DNA from 2 places in the Priestia sp. FSL P4-0332 genome. Region 1 is predicted to be linked to the other one. Evidence: a T-box and tRNA genes for the amino acid it is inferred to sense, from the RefSeq annotation. Region 1 holds a T-box; the other holds one or more tRNA genes.
What was found. The T-box of region 1 lies ahead of thrS (threonine--tRNA ligase). A T-box ahead of a tRNA ligase gene usually reads a tRNA of that ligase, here a tRNA-Thr.

Region 1 (8,268 bases):
CCCCGACAGCGGACTGGAAAATGGCAAACTTGGCAAATCCGATGGCGGCAAAACCAATAAATACGGCAATTCCGCTGATAAATAGCGTTCTTCCTGCTGTCCGATAAGCCGTGATCGTGGCTTCTACTTTATCATGTCCGTTTGCCAATTCTTCACGGAAACGATTAAGTAAAAGAATGCAGTAATCCGTACCAATTCCAAACAAAATAGCTACTAAGAACGTTTGCGTGAACGTTGAAATTGGAAAATCGACATTTTTAACTAAAATCCCTAGTAACGATTGACTGATTAAGTATGTGATTCCCACAATTAAAATAGGAATAAACGGCGTCACTACTGAACGGAAAACGAGTAAAAGCAAACCTAAAATCAAAAAGATAGTAATAAACTCGGTTTTCTTTAACCCTTCTTCTGAACTGTGTGCAAAATCCTGATTAATAAGAGATGCACCTGTTACATATGCCGTAATGTCTTTTGGCACGTTATCATAAATCTGATTCGCTATTTTTTCAACTTTTTCATCCGATCCACTGACAGTAACCGGAACTAAAACGGTTTTTTTGTCTTTAGACATTAATTGATTACGAACATCTTGATCATCTGTTAAAGGCGTTGTGACATCTTTTACACCTTTAATTTTCTCTGTCTTATCAATGATTTTCTGTATTTGTTTCTCACTATCTTTATCTAATGCGTTATCTAACTTGACAACTATGCTGATGGTATTACTGTCTTCTCCGGCATTTTTTAGAATTTGGCTGGCTCTAGATGAAACGGAATCTTCGGGAAGCTGAGACTGTCCTTTTTCACTTGCGAGCTTTGCTAAATTTGGTGCCGTTAGCATCAATATAACTGTTAAAGCTAAAATGAAGGCCGCAATCACCCATTTAAATTTCACAATAAATTTCATTCTTTGCTTTCCCCTTTTGTAGTTAACTTTTCTTTTGCCATTGTAAGAATTTCAATAAATGTATCTATTTTTTCTTCTTCTACATCATCAAACAAATTCTCAATGATACTAAAACACGCGGCATTTCCGTCATTTATTACCTTTTCGCCTTCAGCCGTAATCTTAATAAGCTTAGAACGTTTATCGCTCTCTAGTTCATTAGCGTCCCATTCCACAAGCCCTTTTTCGAGCAGTTTTTTGATTCGATTCGAAATGGCACTTTTATGAACACCTTGCAAGACTGCAAGACTGCCAGGTGAAGACGGACCTTTAATCATTAAACTATTTAACAAATCAAACTGCTGCCTAGAGACATGTTCAAAGAGGTTATGGCTGATCTCTCTATGAATTACTTCTGTTCCTACAAACAGCACTTCTTCAAAAAGTTCTACAGCTTGATATAATTTGCTTTTTGTCACTGTTTTCTCTCCTTTATTCATTTAGTTTATAGGTATAAACTATTCAACTTTAAAAATAGTTTATAGGACTAAACTTTATTCTGTCAATAAATTTATGTCCGACTGTCTTCATATATGATAAAGATAAATAGAAATCCCAAAAGATACCGCTTACATCATCTTTTTTGGTTGTCAAAGCTCCATCACTTAAGTATTATTAGTAATTGACTTCTTTTCAAGGAGATATAAATTTTATACACAGAAAGGGTGATCACACATGAATACAATGCATGCTAATGAGCAGGTCAGTAAGAAAGATTCCTTTCCAATTGCTCTCATCTCGTTGACTCTTGGAGCTTTTGCTATTGGAATGACGGAATTTGTTATTATGGGGATACTGCCTAACGTTGCGGAAGACCTTCATGTTAGCATTTCGACTGCTGGCCAGCTAATTACAAGCTATGCTTTAGGAGTAGCAATCGGCGCGCCAATTTTAACCATTTTTACTCATCGACTTCCTCAAAAGCTTCTGCTTTGTTTACTTATGCTTTTATTTATTCTCGGAAATGCAATTGCTATTATTGCACCCAGCTATGGAATTTTAATGGGAGCTCGTTTAGTTACGGCATTATGTCACGGTACTTTCTTTGGAGTAGGCGCTGTTATTGCTTCACGACTCGTACAACCTCATAAACGTGCAAGTGCTGTCGCAACGATGATGGCAGGTTTAACCATTGCAAATATCATCGGGGTTCCTGTGGGAACATTTATTGGGCAACACTTAGGCTGGAGAGCTTCATTCGGGGCTATTACGATTATGGGGATTATTGCATTTATTGGTATTATTCTGTTTATTCCAAAGCTTGGTCAAGACAAATTAACGGGTCTAAAACAGCAGTTTGCTGCTTTTACTCAACCAAAACTTCTTGTGATGCTTCTTTTAAGCGCAATAGGATGCGGCAGTTTATTTACTGTTTTTACGTACATTACACCGCTTCTTGAAGATGTTACAGGAGTAAGTGAACATAGCGTTACGTGGATACTTGTATTATATGGATGCGGCGTTACGCTCGGAAACGTTGTTGGAGGCAAGCTTGCAGACTGGAAGTTAATGCCTTCGGTTGTAGGTATATTTGCTTTTCTTTGTATTGTGCTGACTATTTTTACGTTTACCGTTAAAAGCCCAACAGCAGCAATTATCACGCTTTTTTTCTGGGGAGCAGCAGCATTTGCTGTAATGCCTGGTATTCAAGTGGAAATTATGAACTTAGCACAGGAAGCACCTGCTTTAGCTTCTACTTCGAATCACTCGTTTGCTAACTTAGGAAATGCTTTTGGCGCCTTTTTCGGGGGCGTGATTATTAACCATATGGGACTCACTTCACTTCCTTGGGTCGGCGCCATTTTTGTAGGAACGGCTTTTGTTATCAGCACTTGTCTTTTTATTGTGGAAACACGCAAAAAACATAGTGAACAATCGTCCTAATTCTCTAACAACCGAACAAAAAATAAAAAAAGAGCCTTTCTTTGCTGAAAGGCTCTTTTTTTATTTTTAACTCGCTTTTTTCATTTCTTTACTTGTTAATCGACTGTGTTTACGAGAATAACCGACATATACAAATATACCAAGCACAATCCATATGCTAAAATACAGCCATGTTGTTTTAGGAAGATTAATCATTAAAAATAAACAAGATAATACAGATAAAATTGGTAAAACAGGTACAAACGGCATTGTAAATCCACGTTTTAAAGTTGGGTGCGTTTTACGTAAGATGATAATGCTGACGCCCACCATGCCGAAAGTTAAAAGAGCTCCGATATTTGCTAAATTCGCAAGTTCTTTTAGATCAATAAACCCTGAAATTAACGCTCCGATAATCCCTACTAGCCAAGTAGAAAGAGTCGGAACTCCTGTTTTCTCATTTGTTTTAGCAAATGCTTTTGGCAGCAAGCCGTCGCGGCTCATGGAGAATAAAATGCGTGTTGCTGCATAAATGTAGGCGAAAATAACAGCCATGATTCCAATGACAGCTCCTGCAGCAATAACTCCTGCCACTGCATTTTGTCCTACTGAATGGAGAACATAGGCCATTGCTTCTGGGACATTCAGTTCTTTGTACGAAACAACTCCGGTCATAACAAGGCATACTGCTACATAAATAATCGTGCAGATCACAAGTGAACTAATAATTCCAATGGGCAAATTGCGCTGCGGATTCTTTACTTCTTCTGCTGATGTAGATAAGGCATCAAAACCTAAGAAAGCAAAAAATACGGCCGCGCCCCCTGTCACAACACCTTCAATTCCATAAGGCATAAAAGGAGTCCAATTAGACGGTTTTACATAAAAAGCTCCTACAATAATAAAGAGAAGGATAATAAATAATTTAACCAGCACCATAAAGTTATTCACTTTTTTACTTTCTTTTGTTCCTCTTGAAAGCAGCCATGTAATAAGAAGTGTAATACAAATAGCAGGAAGGTTCACTAGACCTCCATTTGCAGGGATCGTAATCAATTCTTTTGGCAGTGAAAAACCGAAGCCTTCTAAAAAGTTGTTAAAATAAGAAGACCATCCATTTGCTACTGCTGACATTGTTAACAAATAGACAGAAAGCAACGTCCAGCCCATTAAGTGTGCTACCACTTCGCCGATGGTTGCATATGTATAGGTGTAAACACTCCCAGATACAGGTATAGTTGAAGCAAATTCCGCATAGCACAGCGCTGCAAAACCGCATACAATAGAAGCCAATATAAAAGAAAAAATAACGGCTGGTCCAGCATCGTTAGCAGCTACTAAGCCTGTTAATACTAAAACCCCTGTTCCTATTACGGCTCCAATACCAAGAAGAGTCAAATCGAATGCTCCTAATGTTTTGACTAGAGATTTGTTTTGACTTTGTTCTAATAATTGCTCGATTGACTTCTTTTTAAATAGTTTTCCCAATGCACTCTCTCCTCTCTGTTGCCACTCATCCCTTAAAAAAACTTGAAAATGACGTTTTCCCTATTTGGCTGCGCGTTTTTACTTCAGATACAGAAGTAATTATATAGAAATAATTACTAACTTGTCTATTAGTATACTAATATCATTATATATATTTCAAGAGTTTTTGTAAGCGATTTCTTAATATTGCTCTATTTTGGATTTATAAACTAAATAAAGAGATTATCATTGTGCTTATGTATAATAAGTTTGAATAAAAATAATATTCTAAAAAATTATTTTATATGTTTTTAGATAACTTTTTTACTAACTATCTTCAGATATAAATTCCTGACCTAGAGATTATTTACAGAACAATGAATGTTTTATCTTACCCGGTGTTATAATGATGAAAACTGAAGTGTATGAAGGGCGGAGAGAGATGCTTAACTTACTTATGGGCTGTATTTTACTAGCATTAGGAGTGTACTTTATGTTTAAATTTCTTTTTTACTCTCCTTCTAAAAAAAAGCGAAATCAGCAGAACATGAACAAACCATCAGATGAGGCTTCAGCTTCATCCCGTACAAACGATTCGAATGGAATAAGATAAATTTTTTTATAAAATACCGGCGTTTGTCTAAGGCAAAAGTTATACTGCTGATATATATTATCTTATACCCTTCTAGTTCAATATTCCCTTCATTTTGGTGTAAGACAAGATGAAGGGAATCACTATCCGACTTAAAAAAATCGGATTTTTCTATTTAGTAAGGTAAATAGCTTCAATAAACTCTGTTTGAATTCTTTTCTTTATTCAAGTGTACAGCTGCCTCTTCCACACTTACTGTTCCTATATTTTTCTTCCCGTGCTTTCGCATAGCAAGCGATTCATTTTCCACTTCTTTATCTCCTATCACGGCCATATAAGGAACTTTCTGCATTTCTGCTTCTCGAATTTTCAGCCCTATTTTTTCAATGCGATCGTCTACTTCAACACGATACCCTTTTAACTCCAGCTCGTGTTTCACTTTATATGCATATTCCACATGCGGCGGTGCAATAGGCAATAGTTTGAGTTGAACAGGAGCTAACCAAAGAGGAAATTGACCTTCGTAATGTTCAATCAAGACGGCCATAAATCGTTCAACGGAACCGTATATAGCGCGGTGAATCATTACGGGACGATGAGGTTTATTGTCTTCTCCAATATACATACAGTCAAACTTCTCTGGCATTAAGAAATCAAGCTGAACTGTTCCGCACTGCCAGCTGCGACCTAAGGAATCTAAAATATGAAAATCGATTTTCGGCCCATAAAAAGCTCCGTCTCCTTCATTCACCTGATAGTCTAAGCCTTTTTCACTTAACACAGATTGAAGCGACTTTTCTGCTTGGTTCCATGTTTCAATATTTCCCATGAATTTTTCAGGTCGTGTGGATAGCTCCACTTTGTAATCGAAGCCAAAATGTGAGTAAAAGTCATGGATAAACGCTAGAATGCGGCTAATCTCAGCTTCGATCTGACTGAGTTCTACGAATAAATGAGCGTCGTCCTGTGTGAATGAACGGACTCTTAGCAATCCGTTTAAAGATCCAGAAAGCTCGTGACGGTGAACTAATCCAAGCTCTGCGTATCGAATCGGAAGTTCTCGGTAGCTTCTTCGCTTGCTGCTAAACAATAAAATGGCTCCCGGACAATTCATCGGTTTAATCGCATAGTTTTGTTCGTCAACATTTGAAAAATACATATTCTCATGATAGTGCTCCCAGTGCCCTGATTGTTCCCACAGCTCCTGTTTCATCATGATGGGTGTTTTTATCTCTTGATAGCCTGCTTTATAATGCTTTTGTTTCCAGTAGTTCTCTAACTCGTTTCGAATAATCATTCCGTTAGGTAAGAAAAATGGCATACCAGGAGCTTCTTCTATTGACATAAACAGCTCCAGTTCTTGACCTAATTTTTGATGATTTCGCTTTTCTGCTTCCATTTGTTTTGACATGTTCATTCCTCCAATATGTTTTTATTTAACAAAAAAACCGCACTCTTCCCTAGTAAAGGGACGAATGCGGCCGTGGTACCACCCTAATTCCGTAAAATACCCATACGTATTTTACGCTTAAAAAGATAACGGTTCTACCGGTTGCGGTTTCAGTGTATACACATTCCCCGCCGCAGCTCCAAGGTGGTAAATTCATTTCGTTTTCTAAGGGTTCTCAGCCAGTGACCCTACTCTCTGTAAAGAAAATTCAAAAATGATTCATGTCCTTTTCATTGCTTGTATATTCTTTTTTTCTACATAAAAAACCGCACTCATCCCTAGTGAAGGGACGAATGCGGCCGTGGTACCACCCTAATTCCGTAAAATACCCATACGTATTTTACGCTTAAAAAGATAACGGTTTTACCGATTGCAGTTTCAGTTATGCACGTTCCCTGCAATAGCTCTAAGGTGGTAAATTAGATGATTTCTTAAGGGCTCTCAGCCAGTGGCCCTATTCTCTGCGAAGAAAACAGCATCTAATTCGTGTCCTTTTCATTGCCAAATACTGTTTATTAGTTGTTAAAAGCGATTATAGTGTATAAATTTAACAGAAGTCAAGAAGTAATTTTTTATTTTTTAATGGTATAGAATTACTTTATGCTTAAATTTTTGAAAAGTTACTTAAGAATACACGGACTGAAAAAGTTTTTTATTATACTATTAACGACTACTTTTCATTCTTATTTTCACCTTTATTTTCATAACAATAAAGGCGAAAAAGAAAGATACTATAAGTCCTTATTTGTTTTATCTAAGCGGTATTAACGAAGTGAAACCCAATACTATCCCAAATCAGAACAAATAACATAGCACAAGCATTATCAGGTTTTTTATTTATATACTAAAATATTAAATACACCTTTTTCTGCTCACCCAAATAGTTGACTTCAATCCGTAGAAACTATTTTTTATCTATCTTTAGAGGGAAGCTCATCATTCATGCTTCCACTTTGCGGAAAAATCCGTTTTTTCCTGATTTGTTCTTTAAGAATAACATCAAGCTGCCGCTGAACTTTCCTTGTTTCATTTGTCGAAAAATACAGGTGAGCCAGATTTACTGTTTCTAACGGATCCTTGGTCAAATTGTACATTTCAATTTGATCGGGAACACGTGTTGTTTTAAGGGTAGTAAAACTTACAGGGTAACCTTCATATTGCTCCCGGTGATTGACTTTATCTTTTTCTTCAGCTGCTGACCAAAATTGCGGATTATCATGATAACGAGCGTATTTCCAAATTTCCTTTCCTGCCGCTGACGAAAACTCGACAATGACCGCTTGAATGTGATTAGGCTGAACAACTGACGGGTAGCTTTCTCCTAAAAAATTTGTTTGGTGAAGTCCTTTTGTCGGGTCATCATCCGTCATGAAGAAAATCGGTGTTTGCACTTGCTCAAGAGACGATTCTCCTCGAAGTATACCTGACAGGTCTCGCCCAACAAATGGATGTACTTCCGTATGACTTTTTTGTAATTGCTTTTGAACAGCGGAAGCATCGATATTAGCTAAACTAAGCATTGTCGGAATCAAGTCAACGTGACTAGTCATCAGGTCTGTACGTTGATAATTGGGAAATAAACATTTGTTGTGAATGAGAAGCGGAACGTGAATAGATTCTTCATACATGTTGTACCATTTTTGATGTAGTCCACCGTGAGCTCCAAGCAAATCACCATGATCAGAGGTAAAAATAATAATTGTATTTTCATAGAACGAAGATTGTTCGATGGTCCGAAGAACTTTTAAAATTTGTTTATCAACATTTTTTTGCAGCTGATAATACAAGCGCCGGTAGAAGCTAGAATTTGGCGTCGGCTGCAGCGCTTTTGGATAGATGTATTTATAGCTGCTTTGAGCGCTAGGCTTTGTTTGCAAAGATTCTCTAATGGTAGGTGGCGGATCGATGTTCGGAATCGTCTCATCAATAGAAAACTGAAACATAGGA
Region 2 (8,268 bases), 1.4 Mb from region 1:
AGGAATGGAAACTTGGACAAGTAAGGGGTACGCATTGCCAACAAGAAAATCCGTAGCGGATAAGCTTGGTTTTGCTGAAGATGAAAAACGCGGTCCGTTGGTAAAAGGAGCTGCTTATGCTACTGTCTGGCAAGATGGTCCGTATTTGCCTATTATTATGAATAACTTTAATAACCAGTTTTTAAGCGCCTTTTTAGGACAAAGTGATTTAGAAACAGCTTTGAAAAAAGCACAAAAGCAGGCAAATCAAGAGATTAGTATTTATGAATAAGGCTTGGCGGGGGAGTGGAGGAAATGAAAAACGGAAAAATACGAACGTACAAACCTCGTGATGTAGGGCAAGGGTATGCTTTTATGACACCTACACTGTTTGTACTGTTGCTGTTTGTGATTGCACCTATTTTTTATGCCATCTTTTTATCTTTACATAAAGTTCAATTGTTGGGAGGGACTGAGTTCCATTTTCGAGGGCTTGAGAACTATCTGAAGGTTCTTGAAGATGACAAAGCTAAAATTGCTCTTTGGAATACGGTGAAGTATGTAGTAATTGTTGTACCGGTACAAACCGCATTGGCACTTATACTGGCTGCCACATTAAATGCAGGGCTGAAAGCAGAAAAAGTTTTTCGTATTATTTATTTTTTACCTACGCTTACATCATCGGCTGTATTAACGCTTATTTTTATGTGGATGTACAATCAAAATGGAATTGTGAACGAGTTTTTAAAGTTTGTTGGCCTTCCGACTTATAATTGGCTTGGAGATCCGCAGGTCGCTTTGATTGCCATTATGATTATGAACATCTGGGCAACAGCTCCATTTTTTATGGTTATTTATTTGGCAGCTTTGCAGGATGTACCAGATTCGCTGTATGAAGCAGCTCAGTTGGATGGTGCTAATGTGTTTCAACGATTTTGGCATATTACAGTTCCGAATCTGCGTCCGGTTACATCGTTCGTGGTAATCATGGGACTAATTGGTACGTTTCAGCTGTTTGATCAATCGTTTATTTTTTCAGGAGGTTCAGGGGGACCTAATAACTCGACTCTGACTGTTGTTCTTCTTATTTATCAATATGCATTTAAAAATTTAGGAACCATGGGATATGCTGCAGCACTAGCCTTTATGCTGGCGCTCGTGATTTTGGTGGCAACGGTTCTTCAGCGAAAGTTTTCAAAAGAAGAAAGTATGTACTAAGGGGGGAAGAAAAAGATGAAGAAAAAAACGGGAGTCCTTATTTTATATGCTATCTTAAGCATATACGCACTGATTACGCTAATTCCATTTATTTGGGCGCTGTCAGCTTCTTTTAAAACGCTTGAAGAAATTGTGTCAGGTACGGTGAACTTTATTCCGAAACACTTTACGCTAGACAACTATAAACAAATCTTTGTGGAACAAAAGCTGTTCCCTCGCTGGATGTTTAATAGCTTATTTATTGCTGTAGTAGGAACAGCTCTGAATTTGCTATTTAACTCAATGGCTGGTTATGCCCTTGCACGCCTCAGTTTCCCGGGAAAGAAAAGTTTGTTTATTATTATTTTAGCTGTGCTTATGATTCCTGGACAAGTAACCATGATCCCTAATTTTTTAATTTTGAAAGAGTTAGGCTGGTTAAATACCTATCAGGGAATGATTGTACCCGGAATGGTGAATGCGACATTTATATTTATGATGCGTCAATTTTTTATTAATTTCCCAAAAGAGCTTGAAGAAGCAGCGGAGTTGGATGGGTTATCAAAGTTTGGAACATTCTTCAAAATAGTCCTTCCACTTGCAAAACCTGCCCTAGCAGCACAAACGATTTTTGTATTTATGGGATTTTGGAATGATTTTATGAAGCCTTTAATTGTGATGTCTGATGAAAATATGTTTACATTAACTTTAGGGCTTAACACATTTAAAGGTCAGTATATCAGTTATTGGAACTATATTATGGCAGCTTCCATGGTTTTTACACTTCCCATTTTACTCATTTATGCGTTTTTTAATAAATATTTTATTAAAGGAATCTCGTTTACTGGAGGAAAATAAAAAAGAGGCTGGGATAAAAATATTTTAGTTAGAATTATAAACGAACGATTAATTAAAAAATATTAATCGTTCGTTTTTTTGTTATATTGAAGGGCAAGGCGAAGGCTACTGCGGGAAAAGAGGCTCACCGGCCGCCCGCGTAAAGCGAAGCCTTGCACGGAAATCAACAGCGGTGTAACAAGTAACTTATACTAACTCCTTTATTCAATTTGTTCGACTTTAAATTGAAATGATTTAGTTACGTCTTAAACGCTTTTTAATGAAGTTCACTCACATACTGATCAATCATCGTTTGCAGTTCCTCTAGGGGCGTTTTACTGTTGTTAACAGACAGCTGCTTTAACGATTGAAGGGCACTATCCACAACAAACTTGCGGGGATTTGATTGTTTAAACAGCTCTTCTTCAATAAAACTAATAAGCTCTGTGCATTTTTGACGCTCAAATTCATCAGTAAATTGTTTGTGAACTTGTTTTTTTAAATCGATAAGTGCTGCAGAAATGTCCTGTTCTATTTGATTTTTAGTATTCGGGCAAGATGGAAGCCATTCTTTAATCGTTTGCGGATCGAGCAAAATGTCTCCTGCATTTGCTACTTCGTCTACAAGAGGAAGCAGGCGCTTGACACTGTAGCTTATGATCTCATGCGGGTCAGTATTTGTGCCGTTAACCATAAAATTATAGTGAAAGTTGCGATGAAGCATGCCAAGAAACATAATTGCACAATCTAGCAGGTACGGTTTCTTTTCTTGTCCAAATAAATCAATGAACCGCTTGTAAACCCAGTTTACTTCAATAAACTGGGTTTTTTTTATGTATGCTTTTAAATCAGGATCATTGGAAACAAATACTTCTTCAAGTAATGTAAAAAATTTATGTTTATGATGGTTTTTCATCTGTGCATCAATCTGTTTAACAAATACATCTACATCGGTCAGGCTTTTACCAACCAGCAGCTGGTTTCGCTCTTGTTCAATTGTTGTATGGAGCCAGGTAAAAACAGCGATTAATAATTCATTTTTTGAAGAAAAATAGTTGTAGAATGTTCCTTTTGAAATGCCGCTATAATCAATGATGTCTTGAATAGACGTAGCTTGAAATCCTTTTTCAACGAAGAGATGGTGTGCATTTTTTACAACTTGCTGTTTTCGGTTATTCATTATTATCACCTAAATATAAAATTAGACTCATGGTCCAACTTTATGATACATGATTTAAAGCGTTTACACAAATGTTCTTTTTTTAAAAAATGGACGATATCACGACAATGTATTGATATAAAAGGGTTATAGGAGTAAAAAAGTCGGTAAAATAAAGGACATGAACGCAAGATTTTTCGCTTGCATAAATTGAACTCACAGTATAATATACTCTATGTAGAACATGTGTCTAAAAAAATGAACTTGAAGTATAAGGAGGTACAATAATGAGTCAATCGATAAATCAAATGGAAAAGCCGCCTTATGGCATAATTGCTATTTTGTTAATAGGCGCTTTTATCTCATTGTTGAATGAAACGTTATTAAACGTGGCGCTGCCATCTATTATGAAAGACTTAGATGTGACAACGTCAACTGTCCAGTGGCTTTCTACTGGTTATATGTTAGTGAATGGTATTATGATTCCAACTACCGCTTTTTTAATTCAGCGCTATTCTGTCAGAGGCTTATTTTTAACGGCTATGACTTTATTTACAGCAGGAACAATACTTGCCGGCGCTTCGCCCGTATTTTCGGTATTGTTAACCGCTCGTATTATTCAAGCATCAGGCGCAGCCATTATGATGCCGCTTTTAATGAACGTATTGCTCACAAGTTTTCCATTAGAAAAACGCGGAGCTGCGATGGGGATTTTCGGTTTAGTTATGATTTTTGCTCCGGCAATTGGTCCTACATTATCAGGGTGGCTAATTGAACACTATGAGTGGAGAATGCTGTTCCACCTTGTTACGCCAATCGCGGCAATTGTATTAATAGGCTCTTTCTTCCTATTAAAAGACAAAAAAGAAAAAGTGGAAATCAATTTGGATTTCCTATCACTTGTGTTATCTACGATTGGATTTGGAGGACTTCTATACGGGTTTAGCTCAGCAGGGGATAAAGGCTGGGATTCTGTGGAAGTATACGGCACCATTATCGTAGGAGCTGTGGCGCTGATTTTATTTATTACGCGTCAGTTCAAGCTGAAAACACCTATGCTTGAATTCCGAATTTTTAAATATCCAATGTTTGCTTTATCATCAACGATTTCAATGGTGATCACAATGGCATTATTCTCAGCCATGCTGCTAATGCCAATTTATGTTCAAACGGTACGAGGCATTTCTCCGCTTCATTCAGGATTACTAATGCTTCCGGGTGCGCTGCTAATGGGTGTGATGTCACCGATTACCGGAAAATTATTTGATAAATTCGGAGCGCGTGCACTGGCTGTAACGGGTCTAACGATTACAGCCGTTACGACGTATTTCTTCAGTAACTTAGAGCTTGATACGACGTATACAACGCTCATTACGCTTTACACGCTTCGCATGTTCGGAATGTCTATGGTGATGATGCCGGTTATGACAAACGGGTTAAATCAGCTGCCGCAGCGCTTTAATCCGCATGGTACTGCGATGAATAACACGCTTCAACAAGTATCGGGAGCTATTGGTTCGGCTCTTTTAGTAACGGTGATGTCAAACCGTACAGCTACGCATGCAAAAGAGCTCGCTCAAGATGCAATGAGCGGAGCAGGAGCAGCGAATGCAACGGCAGCCGGGGCAGCTCAAATGAAAGAACAAATTGGGATGCAGGCAATGGTACAAGGAATTAACGATGCGTTTGCCGTCTCAGTAGTACTAGTGGTGGTTGCCTTAATTCTTTCATTGTTTATGAAACGCGCCACGCCGGCAAGTGAAGATGAAGTGATAAAGGAAAAAGCAGGACGCGAGCAGTTTGCTAAATAAAAAAGAAATCCCCGCTGAGACAGCGGGGATTTCTTTTAGCTTGTATATCTAAAGCTTAAGCCCATTTTCTTTAATAATTTCCGGTAGCCGATGGACGTTTGATCAGCCATAATATGCGCTTCCATCTGCAGGTCTAAAGGCAAGTCTTCAGGTTTTTGGTTTTCAACCATTTCACGGTCTTCGTCAAAGACGCGAAGGTTAAAGTCATACACACCTTCAACGGGAGAATCTTTGTCAAAGTTTCGAGCGATTGGTGCGAATAAACGTGTTTCGCGGGCTGAAATAGGAGAGACTGCATTCATAATCCACAGCTCTGCGCCTTCTGGGAAGTATACTTTTAGCGTAGCTGTAAACGGCGGATAAACATCAAAGACGCGAAGCCATTTAAAATCAGGTGGATTTAAATGCTGCTGTTCTTTGGAATAATTGCTCACGGTGCTGGTATATTCTACATGAAGCCCATAGTCTGTATCGCTTACTTTATATTTAGGCACAAAGGCGTTGTTTCGATCACCAAATGTGTCCGTGTGCACCCAAGCAAAATGAGCTACGTCTAAAAAGCCTTCCATTTGACGACCGGCCGAACCCATGATATCAAAGCCCGGACAAACAATTTGCTGAAAATCAGGGTCCTCCCAAGCATCGAAGTAAGGCAGGTTATCTTGTTCTCCTGTCAGGGAAGTCCATACTAATCCAAATCGTTCAATAACTGGATAGACGGCCATACACAGGCGGGGAGAAATGTTGGCATCAGGGTGAGCTGGAATCGACGTGCATGCGCCGTCCGTTGCATAGCGGAAGCCGTGGTAAGGACAGACAATTTCATCATCTTCCACCCAGCCCATGCTAAGCGGGGTGCCTCGGTGAACGCATAAATCACGAGCCGCTACTACTTTGTTTGTCGTGCGGTATAGAACTAGATTTACATCTAGTAGTTTTACGGACGTTGGTTTCTCTGTTACATCACTGCAGCGGGCGACCGGGTACCAATACTTGGCGAGCGTCGTCCAATCTTCCAGGCTGAACGTGCAGTCTCTTGGGTAGGGAGTTGCCGTTTTTGATTTGGTCATGGTTGGTTGTTGTTCCATCTATTTTCTTCCCTTCTTTTGTAAGCTCTTTTACTAAGGGTAATATAAAAAAAGAAAATTCACACAATTTATGTAAGGAGTTCTAACATAAAATATGGAACTTTGTAGAAAGTGCGAATTTCAGAAGACGCAAATTAGAGAATATACCAATAAAAAAATTTAAAAAAGCGCTTCCTAAATAAATTTAAACGTGATATAATTTTCCAAGACGCTGGTGTAGCTCAGTAGGTAGAGCACTTGCATGGTAAGCAAGAGGTCGCAGGTTCGATCCCTGTCGCTAGCATACTAAAAAAACCTTCTTTCTTGTTGAAAGAAGGTTTTTTTATTTGTGTTGACTTTAAAATTCTTCTCCGAATTATTCTTCCCCGCCTTGTGAAAACTTTAACAGTTTGATAGCCTTATTAGGAGGCTGTGAGAAAACATGTGTATCTTTTCCACTATGTCTTATGAATCATATTTAGAAATATTCTTAAAAGAATGTTTATTGCCTCTAAGTATTGGGTACACGAAACTAGGGGTTAAATTTCAACAGGGAGTGTGAACGATAATTTGATTACGTTTAAGAATGTGTCAAAGCAATATCCAGACGGTACGACCGCCGTGAAAAATATTAATCTAGAAATTAAAGAAGGGGAGTTTTTCGTTTTAATTGGTCCGAGTGGGTGTGGGAAGACAACCACCTTAAAAATGATTAACCGTCTTCATGATATTACCGAAGGAGAACTATACATAAAAGATAAGCTCGTATCGGCCCACAACATACATAAGTTACGCTGGAACATTGGCTATGTCCTGCAGCAGATTGCTCTTTTTCCTCATATGACCATTGCTGAAAATATAGCCATTGTACCCGAGATGAAGCATTGGAAGAAAAACAAAATCAAAACGCGCATTGATGAACTGCTTACCTTGGTAGGACTAGACCCAAAGCAATATAGAAACCGAAAGCCGTCTGAGCTCTCAGGTGGCCAGCAGCAACGTGTAGGTGTAGCACGTGCCCTCGCAGCCGATCCCCCCGTTATTTTAATGGACGAACCCTTTAGTGCCCTCGATCCGTTAAGCCGCGAACAGCTTCAGCAAGATATTATTAGCTTAAAAGAAAAAATCAAAAAAACATTTGTGTTTGTTACGCATGATATGAGCGAAGCGATGACGCTTGGAGATCGTATCTGCCTGATGAAAGATGGGGAAATTGTTCAAGTTGGAACCCCGGAGGAATTCATTCAAAAGCCTAAAAATGAATTTGTAAAAACATTTATTGGAAATCAAGGCAATGCTTTATTTGAGACATTGGATATGTTTGTCAAAGAAAGTGAACAGCCAGACGTAGAGCCTACTGAAGAGCTAGCTTCAACCGCCACTGTTCAGCAGGCAATGGACGCCCTTTACGACCATGAAGCAATAGCCGTGAAAAAAGGGAGCAAACGCATTGGCGTTGTAACGCGCAAAAACCTATTAGCGTTTCTTTCTGATAAAACGAAAGAAGGAGGAACGCTGTAATGAATGCACTAAGCACATTATTAGATCAACGAGGAGATGCACTGTTTCAAGCTCTTCTTGAACACATTCAAATTTCCGTACTGGCTCTTGTTATCGCCGTATTAATTTCAGTGCCGCTCGGACTGTACTTAACGAGGCATGACGGCATTGCTGAACCGATCATTGGCGTAACAGCCGTACTGCAAACCATTCCTTCACTCGCTTTATTAGGATTACTGATTCCTCTTGTCGGAATTGGAACCTTTCCCGCGGTTATTGCACTGTTTTTATATTCGCTTCTTCCTATTGTACGAAATACATATACCGGAATTAAAGAAGTGGACCCATCTTTAATTGAAGCATCCAAAGCCATGGGGATGAACTCGTGGAGACGATTAATCAAAGTAGAACTTCCTCTAGCACTTCCTGTCATTATGGCCGGAATTCGCACAGCGATGGTACTCATTATTGGTACAGCGACAATCGTGGCTCTTATCGGAGCGGGCGGACTCGGAAGCTTAATTTTGCTTGGTATTGACCGAAGCGATAATAGTTTGATTTTATTAGGAGCCATTCCAGCCGCATTATTAGCGCTTATTTTTGATGGAATTCTGCGAACGATTGAACACTCAGCTAAAAAAGGGTCCAAAAAACGCTCGTTTATTATGATCATCGTATTAATACTCATTCTTGTTTCTCCGTTTGCAGCGATGAGCGC

Region 2: it encodes a tRNA-Thr, which carries the amino acid that the T-box ahead of thrS (threonine--tRNA ligase) is inferred to sense. The anticodon was not compared.

Annotation. Positions count from the first base shown of each region.
Region 1 covers NZ_JBBOUA010000001.1:2,428,097-2,436,364, reverse strand. The annotation lists gene MKY06_RS12290 (MMPL family transporter) at 1-910, opposite strand, end outside; gene MKY06_RS12285 (MarR family winged helix-turn-helix transcriptional regulator) at 907-1,368, opposite strand; gene MKY06_RS12280 (MFS transporter) at 1,625-2,833, shown strand; gene MKY06_RS12275 (amino acid permease) at 2,900-4,300, opposite strand; gene thrS (threonine--tRNA ligase) at 5,065-6,282, opposite strand; T-box leader at 6,336-6,564, opposite strand; T-box leader at 6,604-6,829, opposite strand; gene MKY06_RS12265 (sulfatase-like hydrolase/transferase) at 7,233-8,268, opposite strand, start outside.
Region 2 covers NZ_JBBOUA010000001.1:3,804,596-3,812,863, reverse strand. The annotation lists gene MKY06_RS20085 (ABC transporter substrate-binding protein) at 1-271, shown strand, start outside; gene MKY06_RS20080 (carbohydrate ABC transporter permease) at 295-1,197, shown strand; gene MKY06_RS20075 (carbohydrate ABC transporter permease) at 1,213-2,034, shown strand; gene MKY06_RS20070 (TetR/AcrR family transcriptional regulator) at 2,291-3,193, opposite strand; gene MKY06_RS20065 (DHA2 family efflux MFS transporter permease subunit) at 3,460-4,983, shown strand; gene MKY06_RS20060 (aromatic ring-hydroxylating oxygenase subunit alpha) at 5,019-6,071, opposite strand; tRNA gene MKY06_RS20055 (tRNA-Thr) at 6,282-6,354, shown strand; gene MKY06_RS20050 (ABC transporter ATP-binding protein) at 6,621-7,571, shown strand; gene MKY06_RS20045 (ABC transporter permease/substrate-binding protein) at 7,571-8,268, shown strand, end outside.